DNA from 2 places in the Ferdinandcohnia sp. Marseille-Q9671 genome. Region 2 is predicted to be linked to the other one. Evidence: a T-box and tRNA genes for the amino acid it is inferred to sense, from the RefSeq annotation. Region 2 holds a T-box; the other holds one or more tRNA genes.
The links. A T-box is a leader RNA that pairs with one kind of tRNA and senses whether it is charged. The one in region 2 lies ahead of ileS (isoleucine--tRNA ligase), so its partner is inferred to be a tRNA-Ile.

Region 1 (15,827 bases), on a different contig from region 2:
CATCGTTTCTTCCTTGGCCATATCCTTTTTTTAACGGCTACATCTGGCTTCATAAGGTCCTCCTATCAATCATTATATCAAGAAAATTCTAAATATATTATAATATTCTTGTTTGTATTTGTCATTTAAATCCAGTCCCTTCTATTCGACATACTTCTTCCTCCAAGGGAATAATTTTCAACTTCTTTAGTCAGTCATAAAGGAAGATACTATTGTAATGGAGAATTACAAGTATATAAACATCTTTTTTTAGAAAGGAAGAAGACGTAATGAATGCACATGAGATTGAGTATAAGCTGTATGGAGATGACATGCAGTTTGTCGAGATAGAATTAGATCCACAAGAAAGTGTCATAGCTGAAGCAGGGGCTATGATGATGATGGAAGATGGTATATCGATGGAAACTATCTTTGGAGACGGATCAGACTCCAATGGTGGAGGTCTATTAGGAAAGCTTTTTGGTGCTGGGAAGCGAGTTCTAACAGGTGAAAGTCTATTTATGACTGTATTTACTAACAGCCATAGCGGAAAGAAACATGTTTCTTTTGCAGCCCCTTACCCGGGTAAAATAATTCCAATTGACTTAAGTGAGCTAGGGGGAAAAGTCATTTGTCAAAAGGATTCATTTCTTTGCGCGGCAAAAGGTGTATCAGTTGGAATCGATTTTCAACGGAAATTAGGTACTGGCTTTTTTGGTGGAGAAGGCTTCATCATGCAGAAATTAGAGGGAGATGGCCTTGCCTTTCTGCATGCGGGAGGAACAATTCATAAAAGGGTGTTAGAGCCAGGTGAAGTGTTACGAATTGATACGGGTTGTCTCGTAGGAATGACCAAAGAAGTGGATTACAATATTGAATTTGTAGGTAAAGTTAAAACAGCATTCTTTGGTGGTGAAGGATTATTTTATGCAACAGTAAGGGGACCTGGAGCTGTGTGGGTACAATCACTGCCATTTAGCCGTCTAGCAGATCGTATCTTCGCAAGTGCACCTAAGAATGGAGGAAGCACTGGTGAAGGAAGTATTCTAGGAGGAATCGGTAATTTGTTAAATGGTGATAACAGATAGCAAGAATAATTAAAGGTTTATCTGGGAGGATAATAAATGGAGGTGTAGAAGGTGAAACGTGAAGATGAAACTAACAGCGTGAAGCGCGATGCTCCATTATTTGATGCTCCTGATGATAAAATTTTAGCATTTGATATGTTTCGAGGAATATCCCCTGGAATATTTTCAGACGTTGATTTAAATAACCCAGGAAAAAAAATAGAAGACGATATCCTGGATCAAGACTAAAACACCTGGCAACAGGTGTTTTTGCATTCCTACAATTCCATTTTAGGGAGCAGTAGTAATGAAGAGAAAGGAGTACGATTAGAACGAAAACAAAGCACAAAACAGCTAAAAAACTGAAAGAACAAAAGCGCAAGCGTCTTGAAAGTAAACGCCCACTAAAGGCTGCCACGTCTTGTGGCAAACGCGGACGTCAGCACATTCCTCGAAAATGCTATGCATTTTCTTCGTGCGATGATTATGCTATCGAAGCTTCCCTTGTCCTGTGCATCCGACAAGCATAAGACTAAACGGCGAGAAGGTTGCTCTTTGACCTTCTTGACGGATTGGCTTATGACCTCGAGGGACTAGGCGCTGGAGCTAGATGTAGATAAACCCATTTATAACTTATCATAAGGTTGAATTTTTTAATTTCCTAAACAATAAAAAAAACGCTATGAGATATTCTCATAACGCTTGATGACCCGTACGGGATTCGAACCCGTGTTACCGCCGTGAAAGGGCGGTGTCTTAACCGCTTGACCAACGGGCCAGATTAATAAGATTGCTAGATTATTGAATATATAAATCACATGGCGGAGAAGGAGGGATTTGAACCCTCGCGCCGCTTACGCGACCTACACCCTTAGCAGGGGCGCCTCTTCAGCCACTTGAGTACTTCCCCAAAAAAAATGGCTCCACAGGCAGGATTCGAACCTGCGACCGATCGGTTAACAGCCGATAGCTCTACCACTGAGCTACTGTGGAATAAAATATGGTGGGCCTAAATGGACTCGAACCATCGACCTCACGCTTATCAGGCGTGCGCTCTAACCAGCTGAGCTATAGGCCCATTGATTTAAAAATATGGAGCGGGTGATGAGAATCGAACTCACGACATCAGCTTGGAAGGCTGAGGTTTTACCATTAAACTACACCCGCATAAAAATAATATAAGATATTTTATTCAACTAAAGCCTACGGATAATATATGGGGCGACTGATGGGAATCGAACCCACGAATGTCGGAACCACAATCCGATGCGTTAACCACTTCGCCACAATCGCCATTAAGTTTAGTAAAATATGGTGGCTCAGGACGGAATCGAACCGCCGACACAAGGATTTTCAGTCCTTTGCTCTACCGACTGAGCTACTGAGCCAACAAAATAATTAATATGGCGGTCCCGACCGGGATCGAACCGGCGATCTCCTGCGTGACAGGCAGGCATGTTAACCGCTACACCACGGGACCATTTGGTTGCGGGGACAGGATTTGAACCTGCGACCTTCGGGTTATGAGCCCGACGAGCTACCAGACTGCTCCACCCCGCGATAATAAGAATTATAAATTGTACTGTATGCGCCAAGCTTCTAATGACTGTCCCTTCCTCTGCTAGCCTAAGCAGGAAGTTTATCCGTCGGGACAACTCGCAGTTTATTCGACGAAGCAATGCTCGTTGCTCCACCCCGCGAAAATAAGAATTATAAGTCATTAAGTAAATATGGCGGAGGAAGAGGGATTCGAACCCCCGCGGGCTTTAACACCCCTGTCGGTTTTCAAGACCGATCCCTTCAGCCGGACTTGGGTATTCCTCCGTATAAGAAAGTTGAAAATGGTGGACCTTGTAGGACTCGAACCTACGACCGGACGGTTATGAGCCGTCTGCTCTAACCAGCTGAGCTAAAGGTCCTCTAGTATTTAAAATGGTAGCGGCGGAGGGGATCGAACCCCCGACCTCACGGGTATGAACCGTACGCTCTAGCCAGCTGAGCTACACCGCCATAATTAAGAATACTGTTAAGGTTTTTGGTGGAGCCTAGCGGGATCGAACCGCTGACCTCCTGCGTGCAAGGCAGGCGCTCTCCCAGCTGAGCTAAGGCCCCAAAACATTATTATTTAGATGGTCGGGAAGACAGGATTCGAACCTGCGACCCCTTGGTCCCAAACCAAGTGCTCTACCAAGCTGAGCTACTTCCCGTAATGGCGCGCCCGAAAGGAGTCGAACCCATAACCTTCTGATCCGTAGTCAGACGCTCTATCCAATTGAGCTACGGGCGCATTACTTATTAATATGGTGCCGAGGACCGGAATCGAACCGGTACGGTAGTCACCTACCGCAGGATTTTAAGTCCTGTGCGTCTGCCAGTTCCGCCACCCCGGCATTTAAAATGAAGTTCTGGAGCGGAAGACGGGATTCGAACCCGCGACCCCCACCTTGGCAAGGTGGTGTTCTACCACTGAACTACTTCCGCATAATGCGGGTGAAGGGACTCGAACCCCCACGTCAAAGACACTAGATCCTAAGTCTAGCGCGTCTGCCAATTCCGCCACACCCGCATATTAATTAAAATGGTGAGCCATGAAGGACTCGAACCTTCGACCCTCTGATTAAAAGTCAGATGCTCTACCAACTGAGCTAATGGCTCTCACAAATGGTGCCGGCGATAGGAGTCGAACCCACGACCTACTGATTACAAGTCAGTTGCTCTACCAACTGAGCTACACCGGCATATTATATAGGTAGTACATATGGTGGAGGATGACGGGATCGAACCGCCGACCCCCTGCTTGTAAGGCAGGTGCTCTCCCAGCTGAGCTAATCCTCCATCTCTTCCAACCTAGCGACGTCCTACTCTCACAGGGACAAAGTCCCAACTACCATCGGCGCTGAGAAGCTTAACTTCCGTGTTCGGTATGGGAACGGGTGTGACCTCTTCGCTATCGTCACTAGATAAAGTAGAGACAAGATATATTATACTATCTTTTCTACAAAAATCAAGAAGAATTTTTCATTTCTTCAAAACTAGATAACATAATTTCATTCATTGAAATGATTTGGTTAAGTCCTCGATCGATTAGTATCAGTCAGCTACACATGTCACCATGCTTACACCTCTGACCTATCAACCTCGTCATCTTCGAGGGATCTTACTAGTTTAACACTATGGGAAATCTCATCTTGAGGGGGGCTTCATGCTTAGATGCTTTCAGCACTTATCCCTTCCACACATAGCTACCCAGCGATGCCCTTGGCAGAACAACTGGTACACCAGCGGTGTGTCCATCCCGGTCCTCTCGTACTAAGGACAGCTCCTCTCAAATTTCCTACGCCCACGACGGATAGGGACCGAACTGTCTCACGACGTTCTGAACCCAGCTCGCGTACCGCTTTAATGGGCGAACAGCCCAACCCTTGGGACCGACTACAGCCCCAGGATGCGATGAGCCGACATCGAGGTGCCAAACCTCCCCGTCGATGTGGACTCTTGGGGGAGATAAGCCTGTTATCCCCGGGGTAGCTTTTATCCGTTGAGCGATGGCCCTTCCATGCGGAACCACCGGATCACTAAGCCCGACTTTCGTCCCTGCTCGACTTGTAGGTCTCGCAGTCAAGCTCCCTTGTGCCTTTACACTCTACGAATGATTTCCAACCATTCTGAGGGAACCTTTGGGCGCCTCCGTTACTTTTTAGGAGGCGACCGCCCCAGTCAAACTGCCCACCTGACACTGTCTCCAAGGCCGATAAGGCCTTCGGGTTAGAATTTCAATACAGCCAGGGTAGTATCCCACCGACGCCTCCACCGAAGCTAGCGCTCCGGCTTCCAAGGCTCCTACCTATCCTGTACAAGCTGTACCAAAATTCAATATCAGGCTGCAGTAAAGCTCCACGGGGTCTTTCCGTCCTGTCGCGGGTAACCTGCATCTTCACAGGTACTATAATTTCACCGAGTCTCTCGTTGAGACAGTGCCCAGATCGTTACACCTTTCGTGCGGGTCAGAACTTACCTGACAAGGAATTTCGCTACCTTAGGACCGTTATAGTTACGGCCGCCGTTTACTGGGGCTTCGATTCAGAGCTTCGCTTAGAGCTAACCCCTCCTCTTAACCTTCCAGCACCGGGCAGGTGTCAGCCCCTATACTTCGCCTTGCGGCTTCGCAGAGACCTGTGTTTTTGCTAAACAGTCGCCTGGGCCTATTCACTGCGGCTTTTCAGGGCTATTCACCCTAAAAAGCACCCCTTCTCCCGAAGTTACGGGGTCATTTTGCCGAGTTCCTTAACGAGAGTTCTCTCGATCACCTTAGGATTCTCTCCTCGCCTACCTGTGTCGGTTTGCGGTACGGGCACCATTTACCTCGCTAGAAGCTTTTCTTGGCAGTGTGGAATCAGGAACTTCGGTACTATATTTCCCTCGCCATCACAGCTCAACCTTCGCGGTAAGCGGATTTGCCTACTTACCAGTCTAACTGCTTGGACGCGCATATCCAACAGCGCGCTTACCCTATCCTCCTGCGTCCCTCCATCGCTCAAACGGTAAAGAGGTGGTACAGGAATATCAACCTGTTGTCCATCGCCTACGCCTTTCGGCCTCGGCTTAGGTCCCGACTAACCCTGAGCGGACGAGCCTTCCTCAGGAAACCTTAGGCATTCGGTGGAGGGGATTCTCACCCCTCTTTCGCTACTCATACCGGCATTCTCACTTCTAAGCGCTCCACCAGTCCTTCCGGTCTGACTTCGCTGCACTTAGAACGCTCTCCTACCATTGTTCGTAAGAACAATCCACAGCTTCGGTGATACGTTTAGCCCCGGTACATTTTCGGCGCAGAGTCACTCGACCAGTGAGCTATTACGCACTCTTTAAATGGTGGCTGCTTCTAAGCCAACATCCTGGTTGTCTAAGCAACTCCACATCCTTTTCCACTTAACGTATACTTTGGGACCTTAGCTGGTGGTCTGGGCTGTTTCCCTCTTGACTACGGATCTTATCACTCGCAGTCTGACTCCCGAGAATCAAGTCTTTGGCATTCGGAGTTTGACTGAATTCGGTAACCCGATGAGGGCCCCTAGTCCAATCAGTGCTCTACCTCCAAGACTCTATACTCGAGGCTAGCCCTAAAGCTATTTCGGAGAGAACCAGCTATCTCCAAGTTCGATTGGAATTTCTCCGCTACCCACACCTCATCCCCGCACTTTTCAACGTGCGTGGGTTCGGGCCTCCATTCAGTGTTACCTGAACTTCACCCTGGACATGGGTAGATCACCTGGTTTCGGGTCTACGACCACGTACTATTTCGCCCTATTCAGACTCGCTTTCGCTGCGGCTCCGTCTCTTCAACTTAACCTTGCACGGGATCGTAACTCGCCGGTTCATTCTACAAAAGGCACGCCATCACACATAAATGTGCTTTGACTACTTGTAGGCACACGGTTTCAGGTTCTATTTCACTCCCCTTCCGGGGTGCTTTTCACCTTTCCCTCACGGTACTGGTTCACTATCGGTCACTAGGGAGTATTTAGCCTTGGGAGATGGTCCTCCCAGCTTCCGACGGGATTTCTCGTGTCCCGCCGTACTCAGGATCCACTCAAGAGAGAACGAAGTTTCGACTACAGGGTTGTTACCTTCTCTGACGGACCTTTCCAGGTCGCTTCGTCTACTCCGTTCTTTTGTAACTCCGTATAGAGTGTCCTACAACCCCAAGAGGCAAGCCTCTTGGTTTGGGCTATCTTCCGTTTCGCTCGCCGCTACTCAGGAAATCGCGTTTGCTTTCTCTTCCTCCGGGTACTAAGATGTTTCAGTTCCCCGGGTCTACCTTCTCATACCCTATGAATTCAGGTATGGATACTACCCCATTACGGGCAGTGGGTTTCCCCATTCGGAAATCTTCGGATCAATGCTTACTTACAGCTCCCCGAAGCATATCGGTGTTAGTACCGTCCTTCATCGGCTCCTAGTGCCAAGGCATCCACCGTGCGCCCTTCATAACTTAACCTATTCGGCTTTGATAAGCGTCGAATCTCTTTGTCACCGCTGTCGTCATCATCCTCACGTACCCTAAAGTACGCTCCGGTGATTCCTCCATCGGTTCCTCGACCTTCTCGCTTCTCGTTCACCTTTAAGTTTTAAAGAACTTTACTTACTTCAATGAATGTTTTGTTACGTTATCTAGTTTTCAAGGAACGAGGCTACTGACTTCAATCACATCGTGATTAATCATCAGTGTTTCGGCATCATGCTGCCTTGCGCTGAGGAATCAATCATCTTCGATTCATCTTGTAGACGCAAGCGCAATGATTTTTGCAACAAGCAAAAATCTACCTTTGAGAGAAAAAGCACTCTCAAAACTGACCACAATACAAAGCGTCTTTTTATGAAGTTCGTAGAACTTCTAATGTCTAGTTACGGCTCCTAGCCTCTCGAGGTTGCTTCACTTCTTCTGTCAAAGTCTATTGACTTTTCCGACAGAAGCTCCAGCACTTGTCGAGGCTGTACAGTCGCCTTCACTTTTCGACTTTTTCCTTAGAAAGGAGGTGATCCAGCCGCACCTTCCGATACGGCTACCTTGTTACGACTTCACCCCAATCATCTGTCCCACCTTAGGCGGCTGGCTCCTTACGGTTACCCCACCGACTTCGGGTGTTACAAACTCTCGTGGTGTGACGGGCGGTGTGTACAAGGCCCGGGAACGTATTCACCGCGGCATGCTGATCCGCGATTACTAGCGATTCCGGCTTCATGCAGGCGAGTTGCAGCCTGCAATCCGAACTGAGAATGGTTTTATGGGATTTGCTTAACCTCGCGGTTTCGCTGCCCTTTGTACCATCCATTGTAGCACGTGTGTAGCCCAGGTCATAAGGGGCATGATGATTTGACGTCATCCCCACCTTCCTCCGGTTTGTCACCGGCAGTCACCTTAGAGTGCCCAACTGAATGCTGGCAACTAAGATCAAGGGTTGCGCTCGTTGCGGGACTTAACCCAACATCTCACGACACGAGCTGACGACAACCATGCACCACCTGTCACCATGTCCCCGAAGGGAAAGCCCTATCTCTAGAGTTGTCATGGGATGTCAAGACCTGGTAAGGTTCTTCGCGTTGCTTCGAATTAAACCACATGCTCCACCGCTTGTGCGGGCCCCCGTCAATTCCTTTGAGTTTCAGTCTTGCGACCGTACTCCCCAGGCGGAGTGCTTAATGCGTTTGCTGCAGCACTAAAGGGCGGAAACCCTCTAACACTTAGCACTCATCGTTTACGGCGTGGACTACCAGGGTATCTAATCCTGTTCGCTCCCCACGCTTTCGCGCCTCAGCGTCAGTTACAGACCAGAGAGCCGCCTTCGCCACTGGTGTTCCTCCACATCTCTACGCATTTCACCGCTACACGTGGAATTCCGCTCTCCTCTTCTGCACTCAAGTCCCCCAGTTTCCAATGACCCTCCACGGTTGAGCCGTGGGCTTTCACATCAGACTTAAAGGACCGCCTGCGCGCGCTTTACGCCCAATAATTCCGGATAACGCTTGCCACCTACGTATTACCGCGGCTGCTGGCACGTAGTTAGCCGTGGCTTTCTGGTTAGGTACCGTCAAGGTACCGCCCTATTCGAACGGTACTTGTTCTTCCCTAACAACAGAGCTTTACGACCCGAAGGCCTTCATCGCTCACGCGGCGTTGCTCCGTCAGACTTTCGTCCATTGCGGAAGATTCCCTACTGCTGCCTCCCGTAGGAGTCTGGGCCGTGTCTCAGTCCCAGTGTGGCCGATCACCCTCTCAGGTCGGCTACGCATCGTCGCCTTGGTGAGCCGTTACCTCACCAACTAGCTAATGCGCCGCGGGTCCATCTGTAAGTGATAGCTAAAAGCCATCTTTTAATATAAGACCATGTGGTCTTATATGTTATCCGGTATTAGCTCCGGTTTCCCGAAGTTATCCCAGTCTTACAGGCAGGTTACCCACGTGTTACTCACCCGTCCGCCGCTAATCTTTGGGAGCAAGCTCCCAAAGATCCGCTCGACTTGCATGTATTAGGCACGCCGCCAGCGTTCATCCTGAGCCAGGATCAAACTCTCCAATAAGAGTATTGATTGCTCAATAATTTGTTACTTAGAATTAAAACGTTGACGCTTGTATTGTGTTCAGTTTTCAAAGAACTTTTTAATCTGTCGCCCCGAAGCGACTTTTCTAATATAACATTTTCGTTAATGAGTGTCAACACTTTTTGAAAACTTTTTTCTGTTAGCACTCTTTAATTTGTCGCTTGTTTTGGCGACGAAGATTAATATATCATGTATTATTTTTAATTTCAATACTTTTTTAGAAAAAGTTTTTCATTTAAATAAGTTAATACACTTTAGCTTTCGATTTAATCTTAGATTGTTTTTATTATACATGTAATAGTTTTTCTATTATATAGTAGCTCCATTCTTCCTTCAAGTCAGGTTACTATTAACTCTATTACTTTCTATATCGATGTACGTAAATTCTCTATTATTTTAATCATAATTACTAGAATCGGTCATATATTTTACTAAAGAGTCTAGGAAGGAGGAAATGTGTTGTTTTTTGAATTTCTTAAAGCTTTTGGAATGCTTTTATCATTATCCATGTGTTTATTCTTATTTTCTTATGTATATATTGAGGGTTTAAAAATTAGTAATAATGAGGGAAAAATAGAAGTAAGTACTTTTATTACATTTGTTTCTTCTATCATTTTAGCCTTTGTTTTTAGCTTTTTTGCTAGTTCATTTTATTAAAATTGAGTTTCTCCTATTTGATGCTGACGTTCCTCCATAATTGGAACGTCAGTTTTTTTGGTTTTTTTTAAAAAATTTTATATTAAGATGAAAGACGGGGATTGTTTAATCGTCTAATTTATAAAGCAACTTTGTTAAGGGGGTTCACTGATTGGATCGAGTTTGCCAGATTGAGGAATGGTTTTACAAATATGGTGATGATGTTTATAACTATCTGATTTATTATACTGGTTCGTTAGATGTTGAGGATCTTGTCCAAGAAGTTTTTTTGAAAGCGTTAAAGTCATTATCTTCCTTTGAAGAACGTGCAAATCCTAAAACATGGTTACTATCAATTGCTAGAAACTTGGTAATCGATATAAGTCGCCGGAAAAAATTACTTTCATTCTTATCTTTAAGCGTAGTGTCAAATAAGCAATTACAAATTGATACCTCAAATCCTATAACAACTATAGTCTCTAACGAAGTTCTTTTAGAAATACACAGTACTATCCTTTCCCTTAGAAAGTCTTATATGGATGTGCTTGTTTCGCGCCTCATTTTAGAACTAAGCGTTGAAGAAACTGCTTCTATATTAAGTTGGTCAACTAGCAAAGTTTCATTAACTTACCATCGAGCTATTAAAGCTTTACAAAAGAGTCTCAAACAAAACTACGAAAGGAATGAAGCAGACTATGAAGGAATCTTACCTAAGTAAAGAGAGTAAATTTCCCAAACATAAGCTAAATCAAGAACAAAGGTCTCGTATCATTTCAACTATTAGCTTAGCAGGTCTCAGAAAGAATCATTATAAAAATCTTATTCCTTTATTTACGGGTGTAGTTATTCTTTTTCTTGCAATTGTGATTGGCAGTTACTCCTATCATTCCATTTTTATAAAAGAAAATAGAATTGCAAGTAATCCCTCTTCATTTACAATTAAACTTCCTTGTGAAATCTTAATTGAAGAACAGGAAGGGAACCATATTTTTCTGAAGGAAGGAACCGTTGTTGGTGGGGTTACCAAAATAGATGAAACAGAAAAACAACTACTTTTATCACAGCCAGGGATATATGAGAAGAATGCAATTGAAGACTTCAAGGAACCGACACAACGAGTTCTTATTCATGTGAAACAAATGCACGCCATACAAACTATCCATTATCTTATAGAACCCTCCGGAAAGAACATAATCTATGATTTATATTTTCACGCGAATACTCCTGGTTATTTTGGGACAATAGATTACAATACAGACATTGAGATGATTCACGAAATTGCTAAAACATTTCAGATTAAATAATATTCTTTCATTTCTAAAGCCTTTATTATGTTTTTGTCCTATTCACACTTACTATGAATTATTTGGTAAAAGTTGAAAATACTACAACTATGAATATAAAGGCTTGGAGGAAGAGGAATGAAAAAGTGTTTATTAGTTGGAGCTATCCTAGGATTCCAGCTGTCGTTCTTTTCGTTTGGGGTATCTGCAGAAGTTACTCCTACTGACTTACAGCAATACACGAACGAAACTGGTTTATCCGAGGATGAGCTCGAGGATTATTTGGCAGTTTACGATCTGTCTTTGAAGGACTTCGAAAATGTGAATGAATTGGTATCCTATCTAGGAGAACCAGTCAATTCGGAGACCATTCAAACTCTATTAGCAAAACACAACATTGATAAAGAAGAATTACATCATATCCTAGGTGGTTTTGGTGAATCTGTAGAAGACTACTTATTCATAAAAGATCTAGAGACCACAGTTGATTTTTATGTGAATCATGCAGAAGTTCTAGTAGAAGCTGAGAGAATGCTTTCAGAGATTGGATTAACACAAGATGAAATTGATGGTCTATTTCTTCATTTTTTAAGTCTAAATGATTTGAATCTGGAAGAGAAAATGAAGTCTATCAGCTCTAACTTAGAGCATTACTTTTCGTACAATGATTCAGAAGGGCTAACATCTGAACAGCAAAAAGAACTTCTTGTTATGTATGATAAAATGATTGAAATATTCGAATTACAGCCTAGATACTATTTACTTACAGATGGAGCAAAACAAGCAATTGCTTATAATCAACTTCTTGAAAAGGAATCCCTTGACGGTGCAGAACTCTTAGTTGAGCTATATAGAGCAAATGACGAATATCTTTTAGATCTTAAAGTGTCGGAGGAAATGCTTGCATCAGACTTTATTATTGAGCGTGGTGAGAAACTTCTGACTGTCGCTACTCTTGCAACCGAAATGAGTGTCAAGGTTCAAGGTAATAAGCTCCCTACAACTGCAAATCCATATATCAACCTTTTAATAGTAGGAGCTTTACTTATTATTATTGGTGTAAGTACAGTTTTCATTAATCGAAAATACGCCTAAATGGAAAAAAGCCATGTCTATCAATTTTGATAAACTGGCTTTTTGTTTTTAGCTTACACTTTGCTCAGATAATTGGACCTGCTGTTTTTTCTTCCTTTCTCCTACCGAATATAGCCAAATCCCTAGTACAATGATGACTGCGCCTATAACTTGTGTAAGAATGATTTTTTCAGACAAGATAAAATATGCGAGTATCGCAGCACCGACTGGTTCAAAAAGAATACTGACGGAAATCGTAGACGTACTAACCCATTTTAACGACCAATTAAAGAGATTATGTCCTAATAGAGTTGGGATAATTGCTAAAAGTAAAAAATACATCCAATCATGATTCGAGTATCCGCCTAAAGGGTATTTAAAGATAACTACATATAAAAACAATGTAATCGTACTTATGCTATAAACGACAAATGTATATGTCACAAGTGATAGTCGTTTTCGAACAGTTTGCCCGAATAAGAGATAAGCCGTTACCATGATACAAGATACAATTGCCAAGAAATCCCCAAACAAGGCACTTCCACTTATCTGGAAATCCCCCCAACTAATGACCATACTGCCTGCTAATGCAAGAAAAGTACTTAGTAAAGCACCCATACTTATTTTTTCTTTAAATATGAAATAAGTACCTATAAAAGCAAAAACAGGCTGCATTGTTACGAGTACAGTAGAACTAGTTACCGACGTGTAATTTAGCGATTCAAACCACAAGATAAAATGTAGTGCAAGGAACACACCTGAGATACTTGAGAACAGCCAGTCTTTTTTTGTGATGACTCGTAGTTCTTTTCTGTATTTCCATAAAAATACTGGTGACATTAGTAATACTGTAAAAAAAAGTCTGTAAAAAGCAATAACTGGCGCTGGTGCATTTGCCAGTTTAACAAAGATTGCTGAACTAGAAACCGCAACTACACCTATACCTAGTACGAGATACGGATTTATTTTTGGTTGATCCATTGATGTCCCTTCATTTCCTATATAATTAATCCTTAGTATATAAGAAATACATACAAAAAGGATAGAAGAAATTTCTACCCTTTTTTAAGTAATGTTATCTTAAGGACGCTTCCGTTATTTTCTTGTAGTCCTTACTGTTATAAGCAGATATCTTAGTTGGTGATAGCGCATAAAGTGTGTCGCCTATAGTTAACATACGTTGAATTTCATCTTCCCATGTTTCATACGGCCCTACGTGATGTGATAGTTTTGATTTTAAATGGATTCCTTCTGGACTCACGTCATACACGTAGGCACCTTGAAATTCAAATTTTTGTTCATATGCAGCACCTTCTATGTTTTGATAAACAGTTATTGGAAATGCAAATATTCCTTTATCTTTACTAAATAGTAGGGCCTTATGATCATAATTCAAAGAAGAATATGTCCCTCTTCCGCCAATTATTTCTGTAAATTTCTCCTTAGGATTATTCACATCTTGAATATCAAACAGGGAGATTTTTATTCCGTCTGTGTAAACCCTTGGTTCTCCACTAATTGATTTATCTGCTACAACCTTGGTATCATACCCAAAACCAATTAGATGGTTTTCATCATATGGATGTAGGTAGTTACTAAAGCCTGGAATTTTCAGTTCTCCAAGTACATTAGGATTTGAGGGATTACTTGCGTCAATTACAAACAATGGATCAACCTGTTTAAAAGTTACAATGTATATTCGTTCTCCCATAAACCGTGCAGAATAAATACGTTCACCCCTAGCTAAATCTTGCAATGAACCAATTTGTTTTAAATTTTCATCGTAGATAAAAAGATTATTTGCCGATGGACTGTTTACATCCCAGGTATCTCCTTTGGTTGTTGCTACACGGAAATTACCCTTGTATTCATCCATAGAAAACTGATTTAATATGGTACCAGGTACATCTGCAGAGCTATGAAATTGAACTTGATCCCCTTCCACTGAAAATTTGTAAATACTTGTATCAGGTGAGTACGATTGACTGTCTCTATATGGAATCGCATGATAGTTTGTAACGGCTATATAGATGTTCTCCTTAGACATATACAATTGATCCCCACTACCTAAGTAAGAAGTAATGGAAGCTTCACTCTCGGGTTCATCCAAATTAAAAGCTGCAAGTAAGGTAAAATTTGTTTCTTTTGAACCCGGCATATATTGAATCTTTTCATATGGGATGAAGGAGCTTTCCTCACTAGACACCGAGTCAGAGTATCGAGGCCGCAATTCTACATCATCATCCTTGATATCCTCCATGATCCAGTAATTCGGATAGTGATTTGCAACTAGATAGACGTAATTGTTAATTCTTCTGGATGTTACGTGATGCCCCTCTACCTCAACTCTTCGTATCTCCTTCGGCTTACTTGGGTCCTTAATGTCGTACACTATAGCCATTGTTGTCTCAAAGTGTCTAGGTGGATATATCATAGTACGCTTGTTGTTGGTAAAAGTATCACCATGAAATGAATGACCTATTGCAACGAGTTGATTCTCATATAGGAACATCTGGCTCGGTGAAAATGAGTGAGTAAAAGGTATGGATGCTACGAGCTTCATATCTGTAGCTGGTGCCGCTTTAATAATATTTAGCTTCCCATCTACAATTTGATAGATATGTTTTCCATCAGTCTTCACAATATCTGCTTCATCAACACCACTCACTTGAGTATTAGTTTCTGAATGACCTTCACTACTTTTTGCTGAGTTGTCCCCACCAGCAGCCTCTTCAGAAACGGCCATATCTTCACTTGAGGATTCTCTTGAAAAGAAGCTTGATTTCTGATTTTGTTTTTCCTCGGCTATGGCAGTCTGAAAGATTTCTTTTAGCTTTTCTCTGTTGCCAACGGTTGGAAGGTCTTCCTTCACAACAAAAGAGATATCCTTACCAGAACGTAACTTACGCCCAACTGGGGATTTTACATTTTTATCAATATGGAGAGTATATCTCTCGTCAGAAGCATAACCGTTCTTTGGGGGATGAATCGTAATTGCTTTTTGATCTGAGCTTAATGTTACTGTTACATCCTCCTTCTCTCCATTTGCATCTTGTACAAATATCAACGATTTAGCCACACTGGCTTTATCTATTTTCTCAGAAAATTGAATCGTCCATGCTTTATTCGCAAGAACAGTCTGAATCTCTGAATCATACTTGCTAATGATGGCTGGTTTTGAAAAGGTAATGACAGCAGTAATAACTGCGAATGTGAAGAGAAACGCAATAAATAATATCCATTTTCTACCCATTGATAACACCCCTTTACCAGTTAGACGATAATTGGCAGGATTTGTTACAAAAAAAAGCCCTCCTATATAGAAGGCTTTTTCTCGTTCGTATATTGATCTAGCAAGAGCTCGAAGGCTTTTAACATTTTTTGAATCGTTTTATCATCATAGGTGCTTAAACACGAGATTTGTAGCCACTTCTTTTCCTGTAGATAACTACTTTCATAATGAAGGTAGTACCCCTGAAGTGCCATATCATCACCGAAATCCTTTGAAGATATATGTTCCGGTAATAAAACGGTCATAATAGCCGGTGACGAATGTTTAGGTGGTGTTACTATATGAAGCCCAATGGATTCGATTCGCTCTCGGATGATTTGATAACGAGATTTAATTTCATTAAAATGGTTACCATTTTCATACTTTCGAAGCGCCTCTTGTAAGGCTTCTAGCATG
Region 2 (15,827 bases):
TGTAACCTAGTTCAGGCAATGTCTTTCCAAGAATTACCTTTGTCGCAATATTTGCCATTGGTACCCCAGTAATTTTACTTAAAAATGGTACTGTACGGCTTGAGCGTGGATTTACCTCAATAACAAATACTTCTTCTTTATAGACAACAAATTGAATGTTTAGGAGGCCAATTGTGTTTAGTCCTCTTGCTAAAGCAATTGTATGATCAATGATTTGTTGCTTTACATTTGCAGATATCGTTTGTGGTGGGTACACTGCAATCGAATCACCAGAGTGAACTCCTGCACGCTCTATATGCTCCATAATTCCTGGAATATATACTGATTCCCCATCCGAAATCGCATCTACTTCTATTTCTTTCCCAGTTAAATAGCGGTCAATTAAGACTGGATGTTGTGGGTTTACCTTCACTGCGTTTTCCATATAATGAAGTAGTTCATCCGTTTGATAGACAATTTGCATTGCTCTGCCACCTAATACATAAGAAGGTCTTACGAGTACTGGGTACCCTATATCTTCTGCAATGACAATCGCTTCTTTTACAGATGTTGCTGTTTTTCCTTTTGGTTGAGGGATACCAAGCGTTGTGATAGTCTGCTCAAATTTATCCCGATTTTCAGCTCTATCTAAATCTTCTAGTGATGTACCTAAGATTTTCACGCCACGCTCTTCTAGAGCACTAGCAAGGTTTATTGCTGTTTGACCACCAAATTGGACAACCACACCAAGTGGACGTTCGAGATCAACGATGTGCATGACATCCTCAATTGTGAGTGGTTCAAAATAAAGCTTGTCAGAGATACTGAAATCTGTCGAAACTGTTTCAGGGTTGTTGTTAATAATAATAGCTTCATAGCCTGCTTCTTTAATCGCCCATACTGAATGTACTGTTGCATAATCAAATTCAACACCCTGACCAATTCGAATTGGGCCAGACCCTAGTACGATAACGCTCTTTCGGTCCGTTACAATTGATTCATTTTCTTCCTCATACGTTCCATAATAATAGGGTGTTTCGGATTCAAATTCAGCCGCACAAGTGTCAACCATCTTATATACGGGAACTAGTCCAGCTTGTTTACGAGTTTCATAGATTTCTAATTCTGTAGTATTCCAAAGCTTCGCAATAATCGAATCAGCAAAGCCTTTCTTCTTCGCAAGCTTTAATGTTTCAATATCATCTATATTTTTGATTAACGTGTTTTCAAGAGTAATGATATTCTCGAATTTTTGGAGGAAGAAAAGGTCAATTTCACTCCACTCATGAATTTGTTGGATTGTGATTCCTCGTCTAATCGCTTCTGCCAGATAAAATAGGCGTTCATCCCCTGCTTTTCGGATTCGTTTCTCAATCGTAGTTATATCAGCATTTGTTGCATCTTCAAGATTCAAATGATAAACTCCTGCTTCAAGTGAACGAACAGCCTTTAAAATCGACTCTTCAAAATTTCTACCGATAGCCATTACCTCTCCAGTTGCTTTCATTTGTGTTCCAAGTCTACGATTGGCAGACTCGAATTTATCAAACGGCCAACGTGGAATCTTCGTAACGACATAGTCAAGTGCAGGTTCAAATGCTGCGTACGTTTTCCCTGTAACAGGGTTAAGCATTTCATCAAGAGTTAATCCAACTGCGATCTTTGCCGCAAGCTTTGCAATCGGATAGCCAGTTGCCTTTGATGCTAATGCCGATGATCGGCTCACACGAGGGTTTACCTCGATAATGTAATAATTAAAGCTATACGGATCAAGTGCTAATTGAACATTACAGCCGCCTTCGATTCCAAGTGCACGAATAATTTTTAATGATGTATTGCGTAGTAGTTGATATTCACGGTCACTTAACGTTTGGCTTGGTGCTACAACAATGGAATCACCAGTATGAATGCCAACTGGATCGACATTTTCCATGTTACAAACAACGATTGCTGTGTCAGCAGAATCTCGCATAACTTCGTATTCAATTTCTTTAAACCCTGCAATGCTCTTTTCAAGAAGACATTGTGTAACTGGGCTATTTTTTAAACCACTCGTCACAATCTCAATTAGTTCCTCTTCATCGTTACAAATACCGCCACCTGTTCCTCCTAATGTGAAGGCCGGACGAACGATTACAGGGTAACCGATTCTTTCTACAAAAGAATATGCCTCTTCAAGCGTATGGATAATATCACTTTCTGGAACTGGTTCATTTAGTTCGTTCATAAGGTTTCTGAATAAATCACGGTCTTCAGCCTTTTGGATGGCTGATAATGTGGTACCAAGGATTTCAACACCACATTCCTCTAGAACTCCTGACTCAGAAAGCTCTACTGCCATATTTAGACCCGTTTGTCCCCCTAGTGTAGGAAGAATGGCATCTGGGCGTTCCTTACGAATGATTTTACTTACAAACTCGAGTGTAATAGGCTCGATATATACTTTGTCAGCAATTTCCACATCTGTCATAATTGTTGCAGGGTTTGAGTTAACCAAGATTACCTTATAGCCTTCTTCTTTTAATGCTAGGCATGCTTGTGTGCCCGCGTAATCGAATTCTGCAGCTTGCCCTATAACAATTGGTCCTGATCCAATTACTAATATACTTTTAATGTCTAAGCGTTTTGGCATTGCTCTTCCCCTACCTTCTTGAAGTTTTCAATCATCTGTAAAAAGTCGTTAAACAAGTTATTTGCATCCTCAGGTCCTGGAGAAGCCTCTGGATGATATTGAACTGTAAAGGCTGGAAAATCGAGATGTTTTAGTCCCTCAACCGTTTCATCATTAAGCGCAATATGTGTAACCTCAAGTCTAGTGGAATCCAACGATTCTTTTCGTACCGTATAACCATGGTTTTGAGAGGTAATGGCAACTTTTCCTGTTTTAAGTTCTTTAACCGGGTGGTTGGATCCTCTGTGACCAAACTTCATCTTTTCAGTATCAGCACCACTTGCGAGTGCAAATAATTGGTGCCCTAAACAAATTCCGAATACAGGAACTCTTCCAAGAACCCCATTAATCATTTCAATTGCTTCTGGTACATCCTTTGGATTTCCAGGTCCATTACTGAGCATAATACCATCAGGGCTTAAGCGTAAAATTTCTTCCGCCGTAACATTATAAGGAACGACAATGACATCACAGTCGCGATTATTTAATTCACGTAATATCCCATGCTTCATTCCAAAATCCACTAGCACTACTCGGTGCCCTCTACCAGGACTTGGGTAAGAGCCTTTTGTTGAAACTTGCTTAACTTGATCAGTAGGAAGTGTGGTATTTTTTAATTGCTTAATGATTTCATTTAGATTGACATCCATTCCACAGATGGCACCTTTTAAGGTTCCATATTTACGAATAATTCTAGTGAGCTTTCTTGTATCTATACCCGAGAGACCAGGAATATTCTTTGATTTAAAATATTCATCCAGGTTAAATTGACTTCTAAAATTAGAAGGATGATCACAAACCTCATTGACGATAAACCCGCTAATTGCTGGGTTAATTGATTCAAAGTCATCCCTGTTAATCCCATAGTTTCCAATTAAGGGATACGTTAATGTTACGATTTGTCCGCAATAAGAAGGGTCTGATAAAATTTCTTGATATCCCGTCATCCCAGTATTAAAAACAATTTCACCTATATTTTCTGTTTCACTCCCAAATCCTTCACCAACAAATACTGTTCCATCTTCTAATATTAATTGACGTCTCATACGAGCACACTTCCTTTCTGCCAAACAATGCTGCCATTTACGAATGTCATTACCGGCCAACCTTCACACTCCCAGCCAGCAAATGGTGTGTTTTTTCCTTTTGATACAAACGTACTTGGATCAATCTGATCTTTCTCATCTAAATCAATGACCGTTAGGTCAGCATTGGAACCAACCTGTAATGTCCCTAATGGTAAGTTAAATGTATTTGCTGGTTTACTAGTTAAAAAGTCTACTAGTTGTTTTAACGTGATTATGTTTGTTTTTACAAAATGAGTGTAAAGGAGTGGGAAAGCTGTTTCTAATCCTACTATCCCAAATGGAGCTAGAGACATGCCCGCTGCTTTCTCTTCACTCGAATGAGGAGCATGATCTGTTGCAATAAAGTCAATTGTTCCATCGAGTAACCCTTCAATTAGTGCTTCTAAATCCTCTCTTCCGCGTAACGGAGGGTTCATTTTATAATTCGTATCTAAACCAGGGATATCTTCCTCACATAGTAATAAATGGTGAGGTGTAACCTCTGCTGTCACATGGATTCCTGCGCGCTTTGCATCTCTTATCACACGTACAGATTCCTTTGTACTTACATGACAAACATGATAATGACATCCAGCGGCCTCAGCTAATAACACATCCCTTGCAATATGTACGGACTCACATACAGACGGAATCCCATTCATTCCGTGTTTCTTAGAGAACTCACCCTCATGAACTGATCCTTTATTGATCAGTGTATTTTCTTCACAGTGTGCAACAATTGGCATATTGATAGCTGCCGCTTGCCTCATTGCTTCAAGCATCATTCCTGCAGACTGAATTCCAACACCATCGTCTGTAAAAGCGAATGCCCCAGCTTCTTTTAACCCCTTCATGTCTGTTAACTCTTGGCCAAGCTCTCGTATTGTAATGGAAGCATATGGTAGAACATTTACATGTGCCGTTTCCTTGACTCGTTGGTGTAACCAGTTCATCTGTTCCACTGTATCAGGAACTGGTCTTGTATTTGGCATTGCTGCAATTGTCGTAAATCCTCCTTTTGCAGCTGCAAGACTACCTGTTTCAATCGTTTCTTTATGTTCTCCTCCTGGCTCTCGTAAGTGCACATGAACATCTACAAATCCAGCTGATACAAACTTACCTTGCACATCAATTACTTCACAGCCGCTCTGCCCAAGGTTATTACCTATTGCCTCAATTTTTCCATTGTTCATTTTCACTTCTACTGTTACAAGTTCACCTTGTTCATTAAGAATCATTGCATTTGTTAATAGGATACTCATATTAAAATTCCTCCTTCTACTTGTTGTAAAACTCGTTTTAGCACAGCCATCCGTACATACACACCGTTTTCCATCTGTTTAAAGATACGTGAATGTTTTGCTTCAACTAGTTCACTTGCCATTTCCACACCACGATTAATGGGAGCTGGATGCATAATAATACTTCCATTCTTCATATTGTTACCTCGTTTAAGCGTTAGCCCGAATTGTTCGTGGTACTCTTCCTTTGTTAATCCCATCGTTGATTCGTGACGTTCATGCTGGATTCGAAGGAGCATTACAACGTCAGCTTCCTCGATTCCCTGATCAAGGTTAATGTACGATCCGTATGGATTCGTTTCATCTTGCCATTCTAGTGGAGCTGAAAAATAAACGTTTGCTCCTAGTCTCCTTAGTACCTCTGCATTGGATCTGGCTACTCTACTGTGGCGAATATCTCCAACAATAAGAATATTTAAATCTTGAAATCTATCAAACTCTTGTTTGATTGTTAATAAATCAAGGAGAGATTGTGTTGGATGATGTCCACACCCGTCACCTGCATTTATAATTGGAATGCTTATTCCATTACGTAACTCATTAAAATATTCGTCCATTGGGTGACGTATCACGACCGCATTTGCTCCGATTGATTGGAGAGTTCTTACCGTATCATAAAGACTTTCACCCTTTTGGACGCTTGAGTTCATCGCTTCTAAGTGCAAAACTTCTGCACCAAGCTTTTTTTCAGCAACCTCAAAGCTAAATCTTGTGCGAGTACTAGGTTCAAAGAAAAGATTGGCGACAAATGTTTGTTTATCGAGCTTCCATTTGCTTCCTTCCGAAAACAGCCTCGCATCAAATAAAATTCGGTCAATATCTTCAACGCTCAACTCAGTCATAGTCAGTAAATGATTCATATTCTCTCCTCCAGTCCGTTCGATACTTATAAAAAAAACCTTACCTTGGACAGGTAAGGGTGTATAGAAAGGTATTTTAAAGCTAAAAGGGTATAGATAAACGAACCCTTTACGCCAAAATAACTAACACCCTTAATAGTCTCTCTGTACTACTTTAAAAGGTGATGCTTATGCAACTGAGTTATCATTCTCAAGATGAGTCTCATATATATCTTCCTCTTCCTGAACTTTACCACCAGGAAGTAGTATATTTAATAAAACACCGATAATTGCAGATAGTGCCATACCATGAATCTGAAAGCCAGCAATATCGATAAACGCTCCGCCAATCCCAATTACAAGGATCACAGATGAAATAACTAAATTTCGATTTTCTCCAAGATTTACTTTACTATCGACTAACATCCGTAATCCTGAAGAAGCGATAATTCCGAACAAGAGGATGGATACTCCACCCATAACAGGAGTAGGAATGGAACTGATTAGTGCATTGATTTTTCCAACAAAGCCAAACACAATCGCTACTACAGCTGCCCCGCCAATAACATAGATACTATAAATACGTGTAATTGCTAGTACCCCTATGTTTTCCCCATATGTTGTATTTGGTGGACCACCTAGTAATGCTGCAATCATAGTTGCGACTCCATCACCCATTATAGAACGGTGTAAACCAGGATTCTTAATTAAGTCCTTTTGCACAACCTTACTTAAAACCATTTGATGACCAATATGCTCTGAAAGAGTTACAACTGCTACTGGAACGATTAGCCAAAACATTTCGTATGAAAAGCTCGGTGTGTATGATACGAATGGTATGATAAAATCTGGCATTTCAATAAACTTAGCTTCTTTTACCCCTGTTAGATCAACCAACCCGACTGCTAGTGCATATAAATATCCACCAATAATCCCAATTAATACTGGGATTAGATTGAAAAATCCTTTAAAGAATATCGTTGCTATGATAACAATTGCCAATGTTACTAACGCTACTGAAAAATGTAGTAAACTATAATCCCCTGCTGGGTTATTCATTGCCATTCCGACTGCAGTACCTGCTAAACTAAGACCAATTACAATGATAACTGGACCAACTACAACTGGTGGCAATATTTTCACAATCCATTTATGTCCTGTTACTTTGATTAACACTGCCACGATACCGTAAACAATACCTGCTAGCAAGCTTGCCATCATCGCAGCTCCAGGGCCATCTGCTGCAATTGCCGTTTGTAATGGAATAATGAACGCAAAGGATGATCCTAAATATGCTGGCACTCTGCCTTTTGTAATGAGTAGGAACGCTAATGTTCCTAGTCCACTCGAGATAAGTGCAACTGCAGGACTAATACCAACAAGGAATGGTACAAGGATTGTCGCGCCAAACATTGCAAATAAATGCTGAAGGCTTAATATCGCAAATAGTCCTGGGGATGGTTTTTCATGTATCCCTAAAACTACTTTCTGGTTTTCTTTTTTCAATTTGGTTCCTCCTCATTAAATAAAAAAATCTTTGTGTGTTTACACAAAGAGGTATACCAATCCTTTCAATTCGAGAAGGAATGTTACCCCTTTGCTAGCCTCTCTGGACTACAATTAAAGGGTGATATTATTTTTTTATCTTTAGTGCCGAAACTCATAGAATTTTGATCCTCTGTCTTAGCATTAGGTTTTTATTTTTTATGAATGGTTACTTGGTCTTCCTTATCAATTTCTTCTAGTTCTACTACAATCTTTTCAGCGCTAGATGTAGGAATATTTTTCCCAACATAATCCGCGCGAATTGGGAATTCCCGATGTCCTCTGTCAACGAGAACAGCTAATTGAATCTGAGCAGGACGGCCTATATCTATCAATGCATCAAGTGCAGCCCGTACAGTTCTTCCTGTGTATAATACATCGTCCACAAGAACAACCTTCTTATTGGTAATATCAACTGGGATATCTGATCCTTTTACAATTGGTTCGCGATCTTGTGTTTTCGTTGTTAGGTCATCTCGATATAAGGTAATATCCAGTTCTCCGATTGCAATCTTTTTCCCCTCAATTTGTTCGATTCGTTCTGCAATTCGTTTAGCTAAATAAATACCTCTTGTTTTGATTCCAACAATAACAGAGTCTTCAATACCTTTATTTTTTTCTATAATTTCATGAGCTACTCTCGTTAATGCTCTTCTAATTGCTTGGTTATCAAGAACTACAGCCTTTTCTGCCATTTATATTTACACCTCACTTAAGGAAAGATTAACTTCAAAAAAAATGTCCCCCCACCGTAAGTGAGAGGACATAGACATAACACAATCAGATACATCGTATCTCTGTGTCATCCGTTACCTTCTCAGCCTCACGGGACTGATTTTAAAGGAGCTCATTAAATTAACTTAATCTTACCTTCCATATCGAAATTTGTCAATCATTTATTTATACATTATTAATGTCTTAATTTTTGAAGGAGTTCCTCAAAATATGGAGGAAGTGGTGATTCGAATTCGATATATTCAGAAGTTCTAGGATGTATGAAACCTAATAAACCAGCATGGAGAGCTTGACCACCAAGATCCAGCGACTTTTTTGGTCCATATTTTGGATCACCCGCTAACGGATACCCTATATATTTCATATGAACTCGTATTTGATGCGTTCTTCCAGTCTCAAGTTGACATTCAACAAAAGTAAAATCTTTGAATCGTTCAATAACATTAAAGTGAGTGATGGCCACCTTGCTGTTTTCATCAGTTACTGTCATACTTTGACGATCTCTTTTGTCTCTTCCAATTGGTGCATCAATGGTGCCATGATCATGCGGAATTACCCCGTGTACGATAGCCTTATACTTCCTTGTCACTGTTTTTTCTACTAACTGATTTACAAGTGATTCATGCGCAAAGTCATTTTTTGCAACCATTAAAAGACCTGAAGTATCCTTATCAATTCTATGAACAATTCCAGGTCGTAGAACCCCATTGATACCAGAAAGATCTTTACAATGTGCCATCAGCCCATTAACCAGGGTACCTCCTGTATGACCAGGAGCTGGGTGAACTACCATACCTTTAGGTTTATTTACTACAAGAACATCTGCATCCTCATAATAGATATCCAAATTCATCTCTTCAGGGACTACATCTAATAATTCTGGTTCAGGAATATCGATTAGTATCGTATCCCCAAGACTGCACTTATAATTAGGTTTTGTGGGATTCCCGTTAACCTTTACATTCCCTTCTTTTATCCATCCCTGTACTTGACTTCTTGACCACTCCGGATTATAGGCAGAAATGATCTTATCAATTCGGTCATTCTGCTGATGTTCTTCAATCGTTAGTTCGAATTGATTCATCGGTTTTCTCCTTTTCTAATTTTCCTTCTAGTAAAGTTAATAGTAATATCATAACAACACCAATTACTAATGCAGAATCGGCAATATTAAAGATTGGGAAGTCATATGTAAAAATGTATGTATCTATAAAATCGACAACTTCCTTACGAAAGATACGGTCAATAAAATTACCAATTGCACCGCCCAACATGAATGCAAGAGCAAGACCAAATAGTTTCTGATTTGGCTTGAGACTTCGGATGTATAGAACCAGCATAATAACAACGATAGTGGTCACAATATAGAAGAACCACATTTGCCCCTGTAAAATCCCCCAAGCCGCTCCACGATTACGGTGAGAAGTTATGTACAAAAAGTTTTCGATTATTTGAATAGAATCCCCTTTTTCCATATAGCGAACAATTATCCATTTAGTTATCTGATCTAATACAATCACAAACAAAGCAAGCAAATAATAATACACACCAAACGCCCCCATCTTAAGAAACTATACCTTTTGAATTTTAGCATAAGTTTAGGGGGCTGTACAATGGATTGTGGGATTTGGGAACAAGACGAGAGATGGAAACTATTCCAAGACACTCCGGCGTATTCTACCTCAGATTCTTTTGAGTCATAAATCTCTCGTGATGAGAAATGTGGTAACCACCGAAGGCCAAAAACTTTATTCAGCAAATGCTGAATAAAGTTCTACTTCTGTTCCACTAAATATAGATGGTTTTCACGATGAAGAGGTATGACTTTTCGGTCATATAAATCAGTGAAGGAAAATTCAAATATGCTACGTGCAGTAGGTAGTATTCTCAGTTTATCAATTGGGATTTCTGTTCCTGTTTCTTCACATATCCCATATATTCCAGAACTCATTTTATTTAATGCTCTTTCCACGTCGCTTAGATCTTCTTTTATATGATTCATTACAATTTTTTCTTTTTCCGTTTTTGCATTCGAAAATAAAAACTCTTCGCTAACCTCATATTGTGTTGACTGCATCAATCTAGATAATAGTTCCTGCTTTGTTAACTCTAACTCCGCTTTAATCTCTGCATACTGATCGTTCATTGGAACGCCTCCTTATCATGCTTTTGATTAAATGCTAAAGAACATCTTTATAAGGTAGTAAGGATAGTGTTACCTGAACTGTTTTCCATTAAAGCCAACAAGTTTTTCCTGTTAGGAAGTAATGAAGTATCCAGATGTTTTGCCAGCTTGCTTATTGTATTCATTCTGGTAATCATTGTTGTGCTACTTCTATTTACATAATACGTTTTTCACAGTTATATTTGACGGCAGACAAGTGTTTTGGATGATTACAGTTATATTAACGAAATATTTCATTATGTCTAGGAATGCAAAAATAACGCCAAGAACCTTTTGATTCATGGCGTTATTTCTATAAATTATTCAGTGTAACTAGTCTCAATTACTGTAGCACAACGAGTACATAATGAAGGGTGATCTGAGTTCTCACCAACTGTTGGAGTTACAACCCAACAACGGTCACATGTTTCACCTTCTGCCACACTTACAGTTATTTTAACATCATCAAATACTTGTGCTGCGTCAGGAGCTTGATCATATGAACCACCGATTGAAAAACCAGAGACAATAAAGAGCTGTTGTAGATTTTCTTCCACAGATTGTAGTAGCTCTTGCGTTTTTGAATTTGGATAAAGGGTGATACTCGCAGCGAGTGATTTACCGATAACCTTCTCATTTCTCGCATTTTCTAACGCTTTAAGAACATCATCACGTAACTTCATAAATGCATCCCATTTTGCTTCAAGCTGATCTGCATTTGGAATCTCTACTGAAGTTGGCATATCAACTAATTGAACACTTTCTTCTGAGACTGAATCAATATGTGACCATACTTCATCCGCAGTATGAGGTAGTATTGGTGTAACAAGCTTTGTTACACTTAATAATGTCTCATATAATACAGTTTGAATTGAACGACGATCGTGCTGATTAGCTGCTTCAATATATAAAATATCCTTCGCAAAATCAAGATAAAATGAGCTTAACTCAATGGTACAGAAATTATGAACAGAATGATAAACAGCTGCAAATTCATAATTCTCAAAAGACATTTTTACTTTATCAATCAAATTATTTAATTTTACAAGGATATAACGGTCAACTTCACGTAATTCATTAACTGGCACAGCGTCTGTTTCAGGGTTGAAATCATTTAAATTACCTAGTAAGAAGCGGAATGTATTTCTAATTTTACGATACACTTCTGCAACTTGTTTTAAGATGTTATCTGATACTCTTACATCTGCTTGATAATCAACAGAAGCTACCCATAAGCGTAAAATATCTGCACCCAGCTGCTTCATAACTTTTTCTGGAACAACAACATTACCAAGGGATTTACTCATCTTACGTCCATCACCATCTAAAGCAAAACCATGGCTTAGTACACCTTTGTATGGTGCTTTACCTGTTACTGCAACGGCAGTAGATAGAGAAGAGTTAAACCAGCCTCGATATTGGTCAGAACCTTCCAGATATAAATCTGCTGGACGTTGTAGTTCTTCTCTTTCAAGGAGAACTGCTTGGTGTGAAGAACCTGAGTCAAACCAAACGTCCATGATATCTGTTTCTTTCGTAAAGGTACCATTTGGGCTCGCTTCATGCGTAAATCCATCTGGTAATAAATCTTTTGCTTCACGTTCAAACCAAACATTTGAGCCATGTTCTCTAAATAAATCAGAAACATGATTAATTGTTTCATCCGTGATAATTGGTTCACCATTTTCCCCGTAAAATACTGGGATTGGAACACCCCAAGCACGTTGACGTGAAATACACCAATCTCCTCTATCACGAACCATATTATACAGCCTAGTTTCTCCCCAAGAAGGTACCCATTTAGTATCTTGAACTGCTTGCATAAGTTCATTTCTGAAATCCTTAATGGAAGCAAACCATTGAGCTGTTGCTCTAAAAATCGTAGGCTTCTTTGTACGCCAATCATGAGGATAAGAGTGCGTGATAAAGGAAAGCTTTAATAATGCACCCACTTCTTCTAGTTTCTCTGTAATAGATTTATTTGCTTCATCATAGAATAAGCCTTCAAATCCTTCAGCTTCCTTCGTCATATACCCCTTTTCGTCAACCGGGCAAAGAACGCCAATTCCATATTTTTGACCAACGATAAAGTCATCTTCTCCATGACCAGGAGCAGTATGAACACATCCAGTACCAGCATCTGTTGTCACGTGTTCACCTAACATGACTAACGAATCACGTCCATAAATTGGATGCGACGCCACTACATGTTCTAATTGGCTCCCTTTTAACGTTTTAACTACTGAAACTGATTCCCAACCAATTTCTTTTGATACAGATTCAACTAGGGCAGAAGCAACAACAAACTTATTACTATCAACAGACACTACACTATATTCTAAATCTGGGTGTACACTAATTCCAAGGTTAGCTGGAATGGTCCATGGTGTCGTTGTCCAAATTACGATTTTTTCGTCACCCTCTAGTACACCCTTACCGTCTTTTACAGGGAATGCTACATAAATGGAAGCTGAACGCTTATCCTGGTATTCAATTTCAGCCTCAGCTAGTGCAGATTCACTTGATGGGGACCAATAAACGGGCTTTAGTCCTTTATAGATATAGCCTTTTTTAGCCATTTCCCCAAAAACCTTAATCTGCTGTGCTTCATATTCAGGTTTTAACGTAATATAAGGATTTTCCCAATCTCCACGTACACCTAGACGTTTGAATTGTTCTCTTTGGTTATTGATTTGCTCGTACGCATATTCTTCACAAAGCTTACGAAATTCTGCTACGCTCATTTCTTTTCGTTTGACTTTCTTGTTTTTTGTAAGAGCTGTTTCAATCGGGAGTCCATGAGTATCCCATCCTGGAACATAGGGAGCACAATAGCCATTCATTGATTTGAAACGAACAATCATATCTTTAAGAATTTTATTTAAGGCATGCCCCATATGAATATCACCATTAGCATATGGAGGTCCATCATGCAAAACAAATAAAGGGCGACCTTTTGTCCGTTCTTGAACCTTTTCATAAATATTCATATTCTCCCATTTTTCTTGCATCTGTGGTTCACGATTCGGGAGATTTCCACGCATCGGGAATTCTGTTTTCGGCATCAATAATGTGTCTTTATAATCCATTTGTATTTCCTCCTAAATGTTACATCAAATTATTTCTACAGTTTTAAAATGTCTTAAAACGTAAGGGATTGGCACCTAGTACTATGTAACTCGTATTGAAACTAAAATTTTACATACAAAAAGACCTTCTCATCCCAAGAAGGGACGAGAAGGTCTCCCGCGGTACCACCCTTATAGACGTATGACTCTACTCATTCGTCCACTTTATCATTCGTAACGTGAATGATACGCTAATGCCTACTTTAGATGGTTGGAAGTGATACACTTTCTAACCGTCCTTACTATGTTCAGCACAGAACTCCAGGGTGATTTTCATTCCTATCACTTATATCGAGCTTCCACCACCCTCGACTCGCTGTCTTTTCATTTAGAATAAGTGTTGATAAGAACTACTGTCCCTTTCATAGCTGCTGTTATATTTGATTAATTAGTTGTTTTAAAATTATATGCGTATTATGACGAGGAGTCAAGTATAGATATTATTTTTCTTCAGTTTCTGCAAAAACAGGCTCTACGTTATATTCCATAAGATGATCCCAATCATCGTTATCTAGCATATCCAGTTGTGCTTCGATTAGCATTTTAAATCGATTTCTAAATACTTTAGATTGTTTTTTCAATTCTTCAATTTCAATTGAAATTTTTCTAGATTTAGCTAATGATTCATTAATAATACGATCTGCATTTTTTTCTGCTTCTTTAACAATGAGTTTTGCTTCCTTCGATGCATTTCGCTTAACTTCCTCAGCTGTTTCTTGAGCTATCAAAATAGACTTATTTAATGTTTCCTCAATATTTGTAAAATGGCCTAGCTTTTCAGTAAGCTCTGAAAGCTTAGATTCTAATTCCTTTTTTTCACGAATAACCATTTCGTAGTCTTTGATTACCTGATCGAGAAACTCATTTACCTCGTCCTCATCATAGCCTCTGAATCCTTTATTAAATTCCTTATTATGAATATCTAATGGCGTTAAAGGCACGAATGCCACCTCCAAAATTAATAAAATGAAATATTTCTTTTACATCAATATATGAATGATACTTTATATTTCGACAAAAAATAGTAAAATCCTGCATTCTTTTTAAAATTTATTTATGTCTTCCTACAGTAATTCGCCATTTGTCCTTTTTCGTTTTACCTTCAATTGAACGAAGTTTGCTTCTTCCATATCCTCTGACTGAAAGGACATCTTCTTCCTTACATTCAAACGAAGATTGTTCAATCTGCTTCCAGTTTACTTTTACAAGCCCACCTTCAATGAGGACTTGTACTTTTTGTCTTGAAAGATTAAGAATAGAAGATAAAAGAACATCCAGACGTAAGGATGAAACTGTTACCGTTTGTTCAGACCAATCCTCAATTGGTTGGAGTAGGTCAGATCCAAGAATTTCCGATAGTGTTACTGTTGCTTTACCTACCGAATTCAAATTCATTCTCACGTAATCAGCAACCTCTTTTGCAACGACTATTTGAATTTGTATGTCATTTGTAAGAATATCACCAAACTTTGTACGTTTTAAACCAAGTGACATAAGAGAACCTAGTACTTTACGGTGATCAACTGTAACAAATTTAACTGGATACTTCACCTCGAAATAGATAAGGTTAAAATCTGTTTCGTTTGGTTCAAAATAAGCTGGATACAATAATGCCCTTTTTCGTTCAAAGCCAGGTTTACCCCCAAAAAAAGCTACTTGTGTATCACCTGTTGTTCCAATAACTTGTTTCACAATTTCCTGTTCCCGTGGATCTAAAAAATCAGTTAGCTTTGGACTATATTGGTTCTCAACAGATTCTTTCCACTCAATTACCTGATCAATAAACGCATGTTCTTCTTTTCTAAAATGTTGATATAGATTCATCTTTTGTCTACCTCTTATAAATCAAAACAATTTTATTTACTTGTTGTTTATTTTGTAAAAATTTTCGTATACTCCATCACATAGCCAGTATAGTCGGAGACGAAATTACTGAATTCATTTCAGGAAAAAAAGAAAGGGACCTACGTAAAGAAAGGCCCTTTTTTAGAACATAGATTGAAGCATATGTACTCCTCTGCCTGCAAAATTCAACACTAAGATTGCTACAATTGGCGAAATATCAATCATTCCTAATGGTGGTATAAACTTACGAAACGGCTCCAAGTAAGGTTCACAAATTCGTGTTAAAAATTGCCCAATACCTGATTCACGAGCATTAGGAAACCATGACATTAGAATGTAGATAATAAGCGCATATGAGTACAACACCAATGCTTGGCTAATTATATAAAAAACGATATCCATTTAATCTACCACCCCTTATCTGAGAATTCTTCATTAGCAACAATTTCAGAGATATTACCGGATACATCAACATTATCAGGGGTACATAGAAATATATTTGACCCAATTCGTTGAATATCTCCACCTATTGCATAAACAGTACCACTTAAAA

Region 1: it has a tRNA-Ile gene. The T-box ahead of ileS (isoleucine--tRNA ligase) is inferred to sense a tRNA for this amino acid. The anticodon was not compared.

Annotation. Positions count from the first base shown of each region.
Region 1 covers NZ_CDRJTA010000001.1:1,171,651-1,187,477, forward strand. Annotated here, with positions in the region: gene ACWNMY_RS05965 (penicillin acylase family protein) at 1-53, opposite strand, end outside; gene ACWNMY_RS05970 (TIGR00266 family protein) at 270-1,067, shown strand; gene ACWNMY_RS05975 (hypothetical protein) at 1,119-1,295, shown strand; tRNA gene ACWNMY_RS05980 (tRNA-Glu) at 1,753-1,824, opposite strand; tRNA gene ACWNMY_RS05985 (tRNA-Ser) at 1,866-1,956, opposite strand; tRNA gene ACWNMY_RS05990 (tRNA-Asn) at 1,965-2,039, opposite strand; tRNA gene ACWNMY_RS05995 (tRNA-Ile) at 2,048-2,124, opposite strand; tRNA gene ACWNMY_RS06000 (tRNA-Gly) at 2,140-2,213, opposite strand; tRNA gene ACWNMY_RS06005 (tRNA-His) at 2,264-2,339, opposite strand; tRNA gene ACWNMY_RS06010 (tRNA-Phe) at 2,359-2,434, opposite strand; tRNA gene ACWNMY_RS06015 (tRNA-Asp) at 2,451-2,526, opposite strand; tRNA gene ACWNMY_RS06020 (tRNA-Met) at 2,530-2,606, opposite strand; tRNA gene ACWNMY_RS06025 (tRNA-Ser) at 2,778-2,870, opposite strand; tRNA gene ACWNMY_RS06030 (tRNA-Ile) at 2,889-2,965, opposite strand; tRNA gene ACWNMY_RS06035 (tRNA-Met) at 2,980-3,056, opposite strand; tRNA gene ACWNMY_RS06040 (tRNA-Ala) at 3,083-3,158, opposite strand; tRNA gene ACWNMY_RS06045 (tRNA-Pro) at 3,177-3,253, opposite strand; tRNA gene ACWNMY_RS06050 (tRNA-Arg) at 3,257-3,333, opposite strand; tRNA gene ACWNMY_RS06055 (tRNA-Leu) at 3,348-3,436, opposite strand; tRNA gene ACWNMY_RS06060 (tRNA-Gly) at 3,453-3,527, opposite strand; tRNA gene ACWNMY_RS06065 (tRNA-Leu) at 3,532-3,612, opposite strand; tRNA gene ACWNMY_RS06070 (tRNA-Lys) at 3,626-3,701, opposite strand; tRNA gene ACWNMY_RS06075 (tRNA-Thr) at 3,709-3,784, opposite strand; tRNA gene ACWNMY_RS06080 (tRNA-Val) at 3,806-3,881, opposite strand; rRNA gene rrf (5S ribosomal RNA) at 3,892-4,007, opposite strand; rRNA gene ACWNMY_RS06090 (23S ribosomal RNA) at 4,111-7,044, opposite strand; rRNA gene ACWNMY_RS06095 (16S ribosomal RNA) at 7,576-9,125, opposite strand; gene ACWNMY_RS06100 (hypothetical protein) at 9,606-9,803, shown strand; gene ACWNMY_RS06105 (RNA polymerase sigma factor) at 9,955-10,500, shown strand; gene ACWNMY_RS06110 (hypothetical protein) at 10,478-11,086, shown strand; gene ACWNMY_RS06115 (processed acidic surface protein) at 11,204-12,160, shown strand; gene ACWNMY_RS06120 (DMT family transporter) at 12,209-13,120, opposite strand; gene ACWNMY_RS06125 (beta-propeller domain-containing protein) at 13,215-15,392, opposite strand; gene ACWNMY_RS06130 (aminotransferase class V-fold PLP-dependent enzyme) at 15,455-15,827, opposite strand, start outside.
Region 2 covers NZ_CDRJTA010000004.1:885,122-900,948, reverse strand. Annotated here, with positions in the region: gene carB (carbamoyl-phosphate synthase large subunit) at 1-2,611, opposite strand, end outside; gene ACWNMY_RS19715 (carbamoyl phosphate synthase small subunit) at 2,596-3,696, opposite strand; gene ACWNMY_RS19710 (dihydroorotase) at 3,693-4,979, opposite strand; gene ACWNMY_RS19705 (aspartate carbamoyltransferase catalytic subunit) at 4,976-5,878, opposite strand; gene ACWNMY_RS19700 (solute carrier family 23 protein) at 6,047-7,363, opposite strand; gene pyrR (bifunctional pyr operon transcriptional regulator/uracil phosphoribosyltransferase PyrR) at 7,555-8,097, opposite strand; gene ACWNMY_RS19690 (RluA family pseudouridine synthase) at 8,313-9,221, opposite strand; gene lspA (signal peptidase II) at 9,196-9,684, opposite strand; gene ACWNMY_RS19680 (TraR/DksA C4-type zinc finger protein) at 9,912-10,283, opposite strand; gene ileS (isoleucine--tRNA ligase) at 10,622-13,390, opposite strand; T-box leader at 13,528-13,804, opposite strand; gene ACWNMY_RS19670 (DivIVA domain-containing protein) at 13,870-14,370, opposite strand; gene ACWNMY_RS19665 (YlmH family RNA-binding protein) at 14,480-15,253, opposite strand; gene ACWNMY_RS19660 (YggT family protein) at 15,416-15,676, opposite strand; gene ACWNMY_RS19655 (cell division protein SepF) at 15,682-15,827, opposite strand, start outside.